3 regions of the Pelorhabdus sp. sgz311001 genome follow, and region 2 is predicted to be linked to each of the others. Evidence: riboswitches for the same ligand, from Rfam matches in the RefSeq annotation. Region 2 holds a riboswitch; each other region holds the start of a gene.
The links. A riboswitch is a leader RNA that binds a small molecule or an ion and turns the genes downstream of it on or off. The one in region 2 is predicted to bind cyclic di-GMP.
Positions count from the first base shown of each region.

Region 1: another riboswitch for cyclic di-GMP. It lies ahead of AC0MXB_RS12820 (GGDEF domain-containing response regulator); the one in region 2 lies ahead of AC0MXB_RS10035 (methyl-accepting chemotaxis protein).
Region 3: another riboswitch for cyclic di-GMP. It lies ahead of AC0MXB_RS01495 (response regulator); the one in region 2 lies ahead of AC0MXB_RS10035 (methyl-accepting chemotaxis protein).

Region 1 is NZ_JBVXUT010000005.1:18,054-22,855, forward strand. It holds gene AC0MXB_RS12815 (YifB family Mg chelatase-like AAA ATPase) at 1-1,401, shown strand, start outside; gene AC0MXB_RS12820 (GGDEF domain-containing response regulator) at 1,480-2,388, opposite strand; cyclic di-GMP riboswitch class I at 2,519-2,602, opposite strand; gene AC0MXB_RS12825 (carboxymuconolactone decarboxylase family protein) at 2,720-3,034, opposite strand; gene AC0MXB_RS12830 (ClbS/DfsB family four-helix bundle protein) at 3,103-3,402, opposite strand; gene AC0MXB_RS12835 (DMT family transporter) at 3,549-3,968, opposite strand; gene AC0MXB_RS12840 (EamA family transporter) at 4,390-4,802, shown strand, end outside.
Region 2 is NZ_JBVXUT010000003.1:275,341-280,142, forward strand. It holds gene AC0MXB_RS10030 (isochorismate synthase) at 1-235, opposite strand, end outside; gene AC0MXB_RS10035 (methyl-accepting chemotaxis protein) at 368-2,056, opposite strand; cyclic di-GMP riboswitch class I at 2,254-2,343, opposite strand; gene AC0MXB_RS10040 (hypothetical protein) at 2,447-3,103, opposite strand; gene AC0MXB_RS10045 (methyl-accepting chemotaxis protein) at 3,203-4,802, opposite strand, start outside.
Region 3 is NZ_JBVXUT010000001.1:284,340-289,141, reverse strand. It holds gene AC0MXB_RS01500 (NAD(P)-dependent oxidoreductase) at 111-1,484, opposite strand; gene AC0MXB_RS01495 (response regulator) at 1,821-2,309, opposite strand; cyclic di-GMP riboswitch class I at 2,373-2,458, opposite strand; gene AC0MXB_RS01490 (lysophospholipid acyltransferase family protein) at 2,642-3,526, shown strand; gene AC0MXB_RS01485 (ATP-binding protein) at 3,736-4,746, shown strand; gene AC0MXB_RS01480 (tetratricopeptide repeat protein) at 4,738-4,802, opposite strand, start outside.

The sequences.
Region 1 (4,802 bases), on a different contig from region 2:
ACCGCTGTTAGAGAATCAAAAGAACGGGTTCGGTCTGCTTTAAAAAATTCTGGATTTATATATCCGCAAAAACGTATTACTGTAAATTTAGCTCCAGCAGAACTCAAAAAAGATAGCTCTGGATTAGATTTGCCTATCGCTATGGGAATTTTATGCGCTAGTGAACAGCTCGCTCAGGACAAAATTAACAATTGTCTTTTTTCGGCCGAATTATCTTTAGAAGGTCGTTTGCGGCCGATAAGTGGTATTTTACCAATGGTCATAGCCGCAAAAAATCAGGAACTACATGCTGTTTATGTGGCGCCGGAAAACGGATCTGAAGCATTACTTATGGGAAATCCTTTTGTTGGAGCTGCCGCTACATTACGCCAGCTTGTTGGTTATTTGACAGAGAATCAGGCTCTGCCTTGTATTGAGGCAGAGCCTGAAGCATTTTTTAGCGGCAATTACGAATTCGATTTTGCTGATATTCAAGGGCAACTTGTTGCTAAAAGAGCTATGGAAATTGCCGCTGCTGGCGGCCATAATCTACTTATGGTCGGCCCACCTGGAGCGGGAAAAACAATGTTGGCGAAAGCACTGCCTTCTATTTTACCGCCACTTACAGAAGAAGAAGCATTAGAAGTAACTAAAATCTATAGCGTCAGCGGCGAATTGCAGAGGCCTTCAGGCCTTATACGAAAACGATCTTTTCGCCACCCTCACCATACACTTTCAGCTGCAAGCATGATTGGTGGCGGGAGAATCCCTAGACCGGGAGAAGTAAGTCTGGCTCATCATGGCGTATTATTTCTCGATGAACTGCCCGAGTTTTCACGTCAGGTGCTTGAAGTATTGCGGCAACCCTTAGAGGATGGTATTGTAACTATTGCTAGAGTAAATGCCACTATTTCATTTCCTGCTAGATTCGTATTAATTGCTTCTGCTAATCCATGCAATTGCGGCTTTTTCCCCAGTGATCGCTGTACCTGCTCTGAACAAGAGGTTCGACGATATCAACATAGAATCTCAGGCCCCTTGCTTGATCGGATTGATATTTATTTGTGGGTAGAACCTGTTTCTTACGATGATTTATCCCTAAAATCGCAAGGTGAACCATCAGAAACGATCCGTAAACGAGTCATCGCGGTAAGAAATCTGACGCAAGAGAGATTGGCACAATGGAGTATTTTTTGCAATGGACAAATGAGCCATAAACAGGTGTTAAAAACTTGTTGTTTAACTGTAAGTGCACAAAAATTACTTAAAGGCGCTTTTCAAAAACTAGAGCTGAGTGCTCGCGGTTATGATCGAATTCTAAAAGTAGCACGAACAATTGCCGATTTAGATCAAGAAGAACAAATTACAGATCGTCACATTGCTGAAGCAATTCAATTTCGCAATCCTTTATTTAAAGCGTAGAAATAGTTTAGTAATTAATAAAAATCTCTAAGCTCATGCCAGCTTAGAGATTTTTACAGAATTTAAGATATTCCCACTTCACTCTTCGATAGAAATATAGCAATTTCTTCCTTCTCTTTTTGCATTATAAAGTCCTATATCAGCGCGTTTAATGAGCTTAGCCGGTTTATAATCATCATTTGGTTTCAATGATGCAACTCCCATGCTAACTGTGACAAACTCACTTACATCTGACATCTCATGTTTTAATGCTAATTTTTTTATATTTTCTTGAATCCTCTGGGCAACTACAATTGCACCACTAAGTGGTGTTGCTGGCAGTAAGACAACAAATTCTTCTCCACCATATCTACCGACAATATCGATTGACCTAGAAAGTGAATTTTTTATTGTTTGGCTAACCATTCTCAAACACTCATCGCCTTCTAAATGCCCATAGATATCATTGTAGTTTTTAAAAAAATCTATATCAATCATTATCGCTGATAAATATTCATTATTACGATATGAGCTAAGGCATAATTTATTTAATGCGTCTTCTAAAAAACGACGATTATATATCTCTGTCAATTTATCAATCATTGACAAACTCACTAAAATGTCTCTTTGCTTTTTTAATTCAAGCTGACTCTCAATACGGGCTTTTATAACTGCTATGTCCGTGTTCTTCGTAATGTAATCAACCGCTCCCATTGAAAACCCTGTTGTTTGATGCCGCGGAGAGGAATTGGAAGAAATAAATATTACTACTATGTCTTGAGTAGCCGGATTTTCTTTAACTCGCCGACAAATTTCGTAGCCATCAATATCTGGTAGCATTATATCTAATAAAATAAGATCAATTTTTCGAGATATAATGATCTTTAAAGCCTGTGACCCGGAAGTTGCACAATAAACACTATAATTATCTTGCAAAATTTTCATTAATAAATTACAGTGAAATTTTTCATCATCAACAACAAGAACTGTCTGCTTACCAAAATTCATCTTATCGTCCTTTCTCTTCCACTTTAAAGTTCAGAAAACAAAGCCAACATGGAACGATAACTTTAGTGATAGCTACATCAATGACTTCTCATTTTATTGCAATAAAAAACCAGGTTATCATCGTAATTAATGATGTAACCTGGCAGTCTTAGAAAATTCCTTTAGACCCACGGCTTTGCGTCCCATCCTTTCGGGTGGTTTGCCTACCAAATATTTCTTTAATGAAAATTATACCATAATGATTCAAAATTTCAAAGAAACCTGTCAAATGTATCCAATAATACATCTGACAGGTTTTCATTCCCTCATCTTCTTGAAATAAACAAAACGTCTACTTTCCTTTAAATTCACTATCATAGGCTTCAAGTGCTATCGGCAACGCAGTAATCACCTTATTTCCTACTGCGGGGAGCGCTAATAAAACTGCACTTTTAATCTCATCTCTAGTAGCACCTAACTCCTGAGCATGTTTTACATGAAAAGGAAGACCACTTAGCAGTCCAACCGCCGCTAAAACAGCAATATAAGCAATCTCTTCTGTTTTGGAATCAAGGCTACTAGCCTCGTCTAATTTTTGAACAGTTTCTAACCATGTTTTCGATTGTTCCGGAGCTTCTTTTAAAAAACAGTCAAATGCATTACTCATATTTTTCAAATAAATTCCTCCTAAATAGCACATTATTTTGTTGTTTACAGATTTCAATAATCGCTGGGTCAAGCATTCTTTTTCCATCTCCTAATCTTGGTTCTAAAATTCTTAAAAGGCGCAACCGAATTTATATGTATCCACTTCCACATTGGCCAATTCGCTTTTGTTACTGTCCCTTTTTCCCATCCCATAATAAGATTTAACCATCCGAGCTGATATGCTAGCATTTCCTGCGGCGTTTTATCCACTTGCGCAATGCGAACATTTCCTTTTTCATCTGGAATCTCATCAAATTCTTTGTCAAAAAGCAAATAAGTCTTTTGTATAGCGGCAATTAATTCAACTTTACTATTGTATTGTATCATTTATCATGGCCACACTCCATTTTTGATAATCACTTCAAATTTAATAAACAAAAATATCTAAGGTTGATTAATACCTCAAATTTCAACACGCTTTAAAACTAATTTGAACAAAGTTACAGGATTTTATGAGCAGTTATTGGCACTCTCTAAGATCTAGCTAACAAATAAACCCCAGTCAGTATAAGTATGCAACTTCCTACTTTATTGTATGTTATCGGCGAAACTTCAACACCAACAAGTCCAAAATGATCAACGACAGCCGCGGTAATAATCTGAGCTGCTAATACTAAGGCAAATACCTTTAATGTTCCAATATTCGCTATAGAGTATGAAAAGCCATACATTGCACAAATCCCCATCATTCCTGAAATCAAGGCTTTAGTAGATATTGTATCACTAATCTTTTGCTGATTATATAAAACAAAAAATAATGCAAATAAAATCTGAAAAATTGAGACTCCTATAATCATAATAAATTGTCCCGATAACTTTCCTATTTGCGAATTAATAGCTCCTTGTATTGGTAAAATTATTCCAGTAATAATCGCCGCTAAGACGCTTAGCATTATGTTTCTCCCCTTATATTAGTAGTTTTCTCATTTCTTCTCTTTATATCTAAACCATATTTTGATTTACAAAATACTAACTCTATTATACAAAAAACAAATTATCTTAAAAATAGTCAACAGTTGAAACGGCTAAAAATTTAATTTTCTATAACGATCTACAATTTTTTCTTTCTGATTTAAATTCTGATTTAAATTCTGATTTAAATTCGGATATAAAGTGAATCATAAACCAAGTATTAACTATATTCCCTTAGAATTTTCAGTTGTTGACGAACAAAAAGAAAACTGCTATGCTTAGATAAGCTTAAAACTGAATCATAAAACCATCTTTGGATGTGGATTTTTCTAGAGAAATCTATTTTCGCCACACAATATCTATTGGGATATTGTGTGGCGTTTTTTATTGGGAGGAGATATTTTGTCAAGAAATTCTTATGCATTTCTAGTATTTTTAGGTGGATGCAGTTATGGCATCCTTTCTACGATTGTCAAGATTGCTTACGCAAGTGGTTTTACAGTAAATGATGTTTGTGGATCACAAGGATTTTTCGGCATGTTGCTTCTCTGGGCTGTAGTGTTGTTTCAGCGAAAACAATTTATCCCATGGAAAAAAACTTTGTTATTAGTTTTATGTGGTTCGCCGATTGGACTAACGACTGTTTTTTATTATAAGTCATTACAAACGTTAGATGCCTCGTTAGCAATTATATTTTTATTCCAATTCATTTGGATTGGAGTATTATTGGAAGGAATATTTTTTCGGCGAATTCCTACATGGCAAAAAATCGTAGCAATTACTGTACTCCTTATTGGATCACTATTTGCTACTGG
Region 2 (4,802 bases):
TCACTTCTATCGTATAAGCCGCATCCACACCAGCAAACATTTCTTCCCGACTGGCGCTCATCCAGTAAAATCCCTGGGAACGTATTGCCGCGGTTTTTGCAAAAAAGTCCAAAAGGTTCCAAGGCGATTCTTCGCTATGGCTCACTAAAACAGGTCTCCCTGTCGCTTTGCTGCGTAATAAGCCTGCTTGTACTAACTCGCTGAAACAATCTTCCCACTGAGAACATCCACTCATATTCTGTCCACCTTTAAAGGTCAAATCCATTTCTGTATTTATTGTACACTTGCCCCTCAAAATATTCAATGGATGCAAAAAGAGACCTGTCAAATCGACAAGTCTCTCTTATAATCTTTCTAAACTATTATATTAAAGATGAAATTTAGCAACAACATCTTGCAATTCCATAGCCATTTGCGCCAAAGTTTGGCTGGCTGAAGCAATCTCTTCCATCGAAGCCGACTGTTCTTGCGTCGCTGCTGAAATTGACTGAGTATCACAAGCCGTCGACGATGCAACGCCTCTGATGGCTTCTACAGAATTGACAACGTCATCACTGGCAGTCATCAGATTTTGCGCAGCCGAATTAATCGAACCAATTTGTCCCGTCAAGTCAAGAACCATGCGTTCAATAAACTGAAAACGCTCACCTGTTGTAGCAATAACTTGAGCCCCTCTAGATACTTCATCAGTTTCCCGATCCATAACGGTAACGGCTTCAGCTGTTTCGGATTGAATATCATGAATAATTCCCGTAATTTTCTCTGCTGCTTCATGGGACTGTTCAGCCAGCTTACGAACTTCTTCCGCTACAACGGCAAAGCCGCGTCCTTGCTCACCAGCCCGCGCCGCCTCAATAGCCGCATTGAGCGCCAGTAAATTCGTCTGACTGGCAATCCCGCTGATCATCGTAACAAATTCACCAATCTGCTGAGAACGTTCACCAAGACGGCGTACTACTTTTGCTGATGATACCACAGAATCTTGAATCAAATTCATTTGTTGCGTAGCTTGTGTTACGGCTTCGCCGCCCACGCTAGCAGCTTGTGCTGTTTCTTCGGATTTTTTGGTCACTTCCTGGGCATGTGATGTAATCTGATGAATCTCCTGCGACATAGCTTCCACTACACTGGCTGCTTTATCAATTTCTGTCGATTGATTGGTAGCGCCACCAGCCACACAGGTAACAGTTTCGGCCACTTGTGTCGCGGCCTGAGCTGACTGATTCGAGCTCGCTGTCAGCTCTTCACTAGCAGCAGCCACTTGTTGCGCTGACTTAGCTACACTTCCAACTAACTTCCGCAGATTTTCGCGCATATGCGAAAAAGAGCGGATCATATCAGCGATTTCATCATTGGCTTGATAAGAAATATTATGTACGCCCAAATCCCCATCGGCAATGCGCTGCGCCGCCTGCGACACATCATTGAGCGGCCGAGAGATTCGTCTAGCCAAATACCAGGCTAGTAAGGCGCCGATCACAAGAATAATTCCGTCAAGAATAAATAAGAGAGACTGAATCTTTGTTACATCGGCTTGAGTTTCCTGTCTTCTCAGCTCCATACGATCTTCTAAAAACTTAACAGTGTCTTCCATATTCTTATCGGCGGCAATAATCTTGGCGCCAGAAGCCGCAACCGCTTTCACCGCTTCCGCCTGGCCTTGGGTCTTTCGAAGGGTAAGTCCTTGCTCGGCAATTTTATCGTAATCAGCTAAAGAGGCTTTCAATTCGGCCACTTTCTGTTTGCCTTCAGGCGTAATCAACTTTCCCTCTAAGTCCGACAAAACAGTTGCTGTTTTCTTCTTTGATGCTTCATAACGATCAACATACTGTGGATCCGCTGACAAAATAAAGCCTCTGACTTCAGCCGACTGAGTACTCAGTTCGCGACTTAATTCTTTAATATCAACGACTAAAGGAACACTGCGTTTTAATAAGCCTTCATAATCTTCCTGCACCTTTTGAATTTGGAAATAGGTATAAATATTTAGACCCGTAAAAGCCAACACAATAAGAACACATACCAAGATAATTTGTTTACCAATTGTTACACGCATAATCGTCCCGCCTTTGTGCTTGATAAGTCCCGCTAGACCCTCAAATCAAAACTAACAACTAACCTCCCTTCCTGCGGCGTGCAGCTTTTTCGCTGCTATCTTTACCGTTCATCAACTACCTCATTTGTTAAGTATTGCAAACATAGCAAAAAATTCGACGCAGTGCTTTTCGGCGCCCCGGCGAATTCCCGCAAAAATCAAGCAACCTGGCTGTCTTAGAATATATACTTTCCTTAGACCCAATAGCTTTGCGTCCTTGTCTTTCGACAAGTTTGCTATATATTTCTATTTTACAATAATTAACGCCATAAGGCATTATAAAAACAAACAAAACTGTCGAATTCTATTCTGTACTGAAAGAAAAAAAATGTCAAGATAATTCTAAAAAATTCATTTCCTCTCATATTGTTTATCGCGAATATTAATCCCATACTCTTTGACTTTACGATAGAAGGTTGCAATGCTAATGCCTAGGGCTTGACATATAGCAAGTTTTCCCGCTGTAGAAACGCCAAAACGCGCCAAAGCTGCTAACAGCGCTTGATGTTCTAGTTCAGCAAAAGACACGATCGGTTTTGCCTTTTCTCTATCCGGTTCCCGATTAGACCCAAATTGTAAAGCAATCAGCTTCTGACTAAATATCTCGGCAAGCCACTGGCCAAAGCGTATTAATTTAACTTCTTGCCCTAAAAGTAGACTCCGCTGCTCCTGGTTGACAGCAAGTAAAATAAGCGTACCATAAACTCGGTTTTCTACTTGAATGGGAATACAAATTTCAGCAGCATCGGGACAACGTCCCCGCCGCGCACACGAACGGCACAAATCATGCAGTCTAGGATTGACTACTAAGAGAGGCTCTCGCAGCTTCATGCAGTAAGCTGATAAAGTCCCCTCCCCTACATACATTCCTCTTTCCTCACGATAAATTCCTGTTCCAACAATCACTTTCAAGTTGCAATCTACGACAACAGCTTCAAGGCTAAGAATATCTGCGACCATAATGACTGTATCCTGCAAAAACGATTCAATATCTGTTAGCGTTCCCATGTTTAGACGCCTCCTTTACTCAGTCTGTTTAAAAAAGAACAAAAAGCTCCCGGATTTCTCCGAGAGCTTCTTTGCTCTAATCATTTATTAAAATTTGCTTTACAATTTAAACCGTTGAATTTCCTGTTCTAAGGCTTTCGCCAAATCAGACAGACTCCGGCTAGCCGCCGCTACTTCTTCCATCGAAGCAGATTGCTCTTCTGTAGCAGCTGAAATCGTCTGAGTTTCCCCGGAATTTTCCTTACTGATGTCTTCAATTCGTTTAGAAGCCGTTACGAGTAAATCATTTTTTGTTGCCGTTTCTTCTAAAGCATGTGCTGTCTTTTGAATTTCCTGTGAGAGATATACAACGGCCTCAACAATTTTTCTAAAGGTCAAATCAGCACCGTTGACTGATTCAATCCCACCTTGAATACTTTCTACACTGACCTCAGTTTTGAGGATAGCTTGCTTCATATTCATATCATTTTGGCGGATCAGTTCGCTGATTTTACCAGCCGCCTGATTAGATTCTTCCGCTAATTTGCGTACTTCCTCGGCGACGACGGCAAAACCGCGTCCTTGCTCCCCAGCGCGAGCCGCTTCAATCGCCGCATTTAAAGCGAGTAGATTCGTTTGTCCAGAGATCGCTGAAATCAAATTGACAATTTCATTGATTTCATTAGATCCTTTTGCCAACTCACCAATCGCTGTCTGCACCGCCTCAGAACCAAGTCGAATATCTTCCATTTTTGCCACAGCCTCATTCAGGCTTTCTCGTCCTTGCTCAGCTTGCACCGATGTTTCATGGGCCATTTGGGCAAAGGAGCGAGTAGAAGTAACAATATTTCCGGTACTCTCGGCAATAGAGCGAGTTGTTTCAGCCATAGTCGCAGCCGCATCAGCCTGTTTATCCGTACCTGCTGCAATGGTAGTCACAGCTTCTGCTACCTGGTTTGCCGCCGAAGCAGATTGATGGGCGCTTTCCGTCAGTTGCTCACTAGCACCAGCTACCTTTTCAGATTGCCCCTTCACATGCTGCATAAGTTGACGTAATTTTGTCCGCATTTCACAGAAACCTTGAGCCAAACGGCCGATTTCATCTTGCGATTGCACTACGGCAGACCGTTCTCTAAGATCCCCTTCCGCTAATTGCAACGCCTCTTGCAATATAAACTGCAATGGTTTAGTAAAGCGTTTTACTATAAACAAAATTGCAATCACTGCGATAAGTAAAAATACACAAGATAAAATCACGGTTGACCAAAGTAGCGAACGAGCTTCTCGCGTTACTTCCGCTTCTGGCGCCGTTACAATCATAATCCATTTATTGCCGCCGTCTAAAGTAATTGGCGTAAACACAGCTACACTGGAATCGCCAAACACACTAAGGTAAGATCCCTCTACGGTTTTTCCTGAGTCAACCGCTGTTTTAAATAACTGCGTCAGACGATCATCAATTTCTTTTACAGGAAAATTGAGTTCCTGGGGAATCTTCTTCTCTAGTAAGTTCAACTTGTTAATCGTTTCCGGTACCTTATAATGGCCAATGACCACGCCAGAACTATCTGCTAAATAGCCATAGCCAGTATCTTTAAACTGTAGGTCTTTTAATAGCAGTGACAATTTTTCTAATGAAATTGTACCGCCAATCATACCAATCATCTGTCCATTATGTTTCACTGGTGTTATCAGCGCAAGCGCCAATTTTCCTGTGGAT
Region 3 (4,802 bases), on a different contig from region 2:
TCGGTAAAAGTCACTAATCAATTAGTTACCAAATCCTGCTATATTGATTAAACCATATTTTGCTAGAAAAGGTCAAGTTTTTTTAGGTATTTAGTCTTATTTTTATCGGTTTACAAACCGCATTCTTCCATAAGTTTTTTTGCTTCTACATATTGCGCAATACCTTGCGCTACTTGTTTTGCCGCTTTCATAGCCAACACGACCGTTGCTGGTTCATGAACTACGTCGCCCCCAGCAAAAACACCGCGTCGCGTAGTCATACCATAAGGCCGTTCCCGAGTAATAACAAAACCAGCAGGATTAACTTCGATCCCTTCTGTTGTTGAAACAATGCGAGCCGCTGGTCTTTGACCAATTGCCACAATAATTTTATTGGCACTAATTTTCTCCAAAAGCCCACTGCCCTTCACGGAGCCATCTTCCAATAAAACTTGGCGCTCACATTCTAAAGCAGTAACCTCTTTATCACCTAAATATTGTTTTGGACTCATCAGCCAAGAAAACTCCACGCCTTCAGCCTTCGCTTCCTCATATTCGGAACGAAGCGCCGTAATCTGATCTTGCGTACGCCGATACACTAGAGTAACTTTTGCTGCACCAACACGAAGTGCCGTCCGAGCTGCATCCATAGCAACATTGCCTGCGCCAATTACAATAACAGAATCTCCTTTTTGTACCGGAATTTCCTGTCCGTCAATCCCTTTTTCATTTGCTAATGTAACCATACCAAGAAAATACGTCGCCTGAATAACACCAGGCAAATCTTTACCAGGAATATGAAGTTCTTTAGGCAAAGCAGTTCCTGTCCCCATAAACACAGCATCATAACCGTCAGCAAAAAGCTCATCAACGGTTTTATCAGGACCGATTAAAATTCCTGTTTCAAATGAAACGCCCAATCTTTCAATTCGAGCAATTTCACGACGAACAACTTCTTTATTTAAACGGAATTCAGGAATTCCATACATCAAAACACCGCCAGGCTCTTTCTGCCCTTCAAAAACAGTTACAGTAAAACCTAGCTTCGCCAAATCACCTGCTACGGTTAATCCGGCAGGACCCGAACCAATTACGGCAACCTTCCCTTTATGAACGATTTTTTTATGAATTGGACTAATATCCATTTCTGCATCAAAATCAGCAATAAAACGTTCTAGTTTGCCAATCTTAATACCTGCGTTCTTTTTATTTAATATACAGGCAGCTTCGCACTGTTTTTCATGAGGACATACCCGCCCACATACAGCAGGAAGATTACTGCGTCTGGCAATCACTTCACTAGCAGCGCCAATATTCCCTTTAGCAAGTTCTGCGATAAAACTAGGAATTTCATTCTCAATCGGACAGCCTGTACGACAAAACGGTTTTGCACAATTAAGACAACGTTTTGCTTCCGCAATTGCCTCTTTCGTCGTAAAACCGGCGTCAATTTCATGAAAATCTAACGACTGTTCTTCAAAATTACTTTTTTGATCAATAAGCAATCCAATCCCCTCCACATCCATAAGCTTCTGCACTTCTATATTTTCTCGCTTGCAGTAAGCAAAAACCTTTGGATAACGAACAATATCCTCTAGTCTTAACAAAAGAATCGAATTTCCTATAGATAAAATTCGATTTTTTCTTATTGCTATCATACACTAAACATATAAAAATTTCTAGAATAATTAAATGGAGCGGCGGATTCTAAAAAAAAGACTACCGCACCAAGGAAAAACTCTAGCTTATCTTGTGATTTGTTTACGCACCCCTCACAACATAGGCTCGAAATCTTTCTTATATGCGGTAGCCCTTTACTATTTTCTAGAATACAAATGCTCTTATTGCTGCATTGCCAGCAAAGCCTCGTATTTTTTAATTTGAACCTGCATCTCACCATATTCACGACGTAAGCGAATATATTCTTTCGCAAGCCCGTCCTTTTCATCTTGTTCTTTTTTTTGCACTTTAAACTGATCGCTAATTTGGCATAGTAAAGCCAGAAAATCGTCCATTTCAACCGCCTTCGGTAAGAAAAAAGAAATTCCGCTAAGTGCTGCTTTCAGCAACAGCTGTGGTTCGATCATGCTATTAACAGCTAAAATAGATTGCTTCGTCGACACAGCACGAAGCTTTTGCGTAAAGTCAAACCCGTCAAAATCTCCCGAAAAATCCACTATAACCAAACTATATTCATCAGACTGTTGGCGATATGCACTTATTGCCGCAGCGACGTCCTCAAAAACATCGCAACAAAAATCTTTTTTTTTGCACTGCTCCTGCAATCGTTGCAGCCAAAGTTCGTCTTGGGTAACAAATAATAATTTCAACGCCATCCTCCTGCTCTTTGAAAAATAAAAAAACTGCCTGTTCATTCCGCTCTTACTTTGCGTGAATACAACCTGGCAGTCTTCGATATAAAATCATTAGACCCATGGCTTTGCGTCCCATCCTTTCAGAAGGTTTGCCAATCAGTAGAGCTTGTAAAGTTCTACTTATTTATTTTGTTTAATTATACTATACCGTAAAACAAAAGCGGAAACAAGTAGAAATGTGACAATATTTGTTGCTTAGCTCTTTTGTTTACAAACATTTATAAATAAACTACAATTAAACTAATGTCAAAAATTTATTTTAATTGTCTATCTAGGGAGAGACACATATGCTATTTAAAAATTTTCAATATAATCTACTAAAGGCAATCAGTGCTTTCGTCTGCCTTCTACCTTATTCGCTTGTCTGCCATATTGGACGAAGTCTAGGTTACCTCTTCTATCTTGTCGGTGCGCGCCAACGACGCCGTGCCATCAGTCAAAGCATGGATTGTCTGCAAATTTCATTGTCCGAGGCGAAACAAATCGTCCATACAGTTTTTGGTAATTTAGGACAAACCTTGATGGAAGTTCTCTATACGCCTGCCCTTACTCCAGAAAAAATCAAAAAACATATTGCGATTGAAGGTCTGGAGCATTTAAGGGGGGCCATTGAACAAGGACGCGGCGTGGTACTTCTTACCGCCCATATAGGTAATTGGGAGTGGCTCGGCGCAGTCCTAGCTAACACAGGACTGCCGATTACAACGATCGCCAAACCACAACCAAATCCTCACTATACGCGATTACTCAATGAATATCGCGAAAAAATGGGGCTGGAAGTATTTAATCGTAGTGGCGCCGAGCTTGTAAAAGCGGCACGAGCCTTAAAAAAGGGAAAAGCCCTAGGGTTTTTAGCAGATGAAGACGGTGGTGTTGACGGCATTTTTGTTGACTTTTTTAATCGAAAATCAGCCACGCCAGCAGGTCCGGCAGTATTTGCCCGCAAGTTCGGTTCTATTATTGTGCCGGCCTTTATTTTTCATCGTCCTGAGGGAGGCCATCAAATTGTTATCAAACCAGCTTTTCCTTATGAACGATACGATGATGAAACACAAGAACTTTATGAAAACACTGCAAAAATGACGCAAGCGATTGAAGAAGCGATTCGTAACCATCCATCAGACTGGATTTGGTTTCGCAAACGCTGGAATACAAAATATCCCAAACAATAAATTTAGGGCTGTCTTTAAGGAAGTACAAAAGATTTTGTAACTTCCTAGAGACAGCCTTTTTTAATGAAATAGCAAATTAAGTCAAAAAGATTTAATCTCCTCCTTTCAAAAGGAAGGATTTTCCTTTTGAGGAACGAATAGGTATTTATAGGGTGCAAGTGAAATTTTGTACAATCATTAGAAACTACGAATGATAGAGGTGCTGAACTTTGAAAAATGGCGATCTCATCTTACGACTGGAAGGAAATATCTTATCCATTTTATTGCTGCTTTTTTTATTACTGATAGCGGAACCAAATCTTCCCCTTGAGGAAGATACAGATCATCAGCTCCATCGACTGATTACCCTTTTAAACGTTTTCCTGGTTATCGCTTGCATCAGTCTCACCCATCATTTTTTTACGAACTTCAAAGCCAAACTAAATTACACAGCTAAAACGCTAATCACATCTTCTTCTGAAGTCTGTCCAACTAGTTGGCCTGATCTAGCGCCTCTATTCGAATATCTAACACAACAAAAAGAATCGATGCGTAAACTAGATCGTCTAAATATGGTTGGCGAAATGTCAGCCGGAATTGCCCACGAAATTCGCAATCCCATGACAACAGTAAGAGGATTGCTCCAGTTTCTAAGTCATAAGAAAGAATTGGCGGCACATCACGATAATTTTAGTCTCATGATTGATGAAATTGATCGAGCCAATAGTATTATCACTGAATTTTTATCACTTGCTAAAAATCGCCCATTAGAATTTAAAGAAAAAAACCTAAATGACATTGTTTGTGAGATTTATCCGCTACTAGAAACAGATGCACTACGCAATAACTGTCAAATTAAACTAGACCTCACACCAACACCCAATCTACTTATTGATCCAAATAGCATTCGCCAACTAATTCTAAATTTAGTCCGCAACGGTCTTGAAGCAATGATAGAAAATCACGGCCAACTTGTCATAGCAACAAAGTCAACCGCCCAGGGAGTCTTGCTTGCCATAAAAGACAACGGTCCAGGGATCTCACCAACAATCCAAGCCAAACTAGGAACGCCTTTTTTGACAACGAAAGAGACAGGCACGGGTCTTGGACTTACTATTTGCTATCGCATTTTAGAGCGACATCGCGCTACCTTAACTGTTGACAGCGCCCCCAGTAGCGGAACAATATTTACAATCTGCTTTGCCAATTCCTTTCCAGAAAAACTGCAAAAACTATCTTAATTTAAACTCTAGCAAAGCTTTTTTTACAGTTTTTATTACAGTCGGCCAATCGCCGG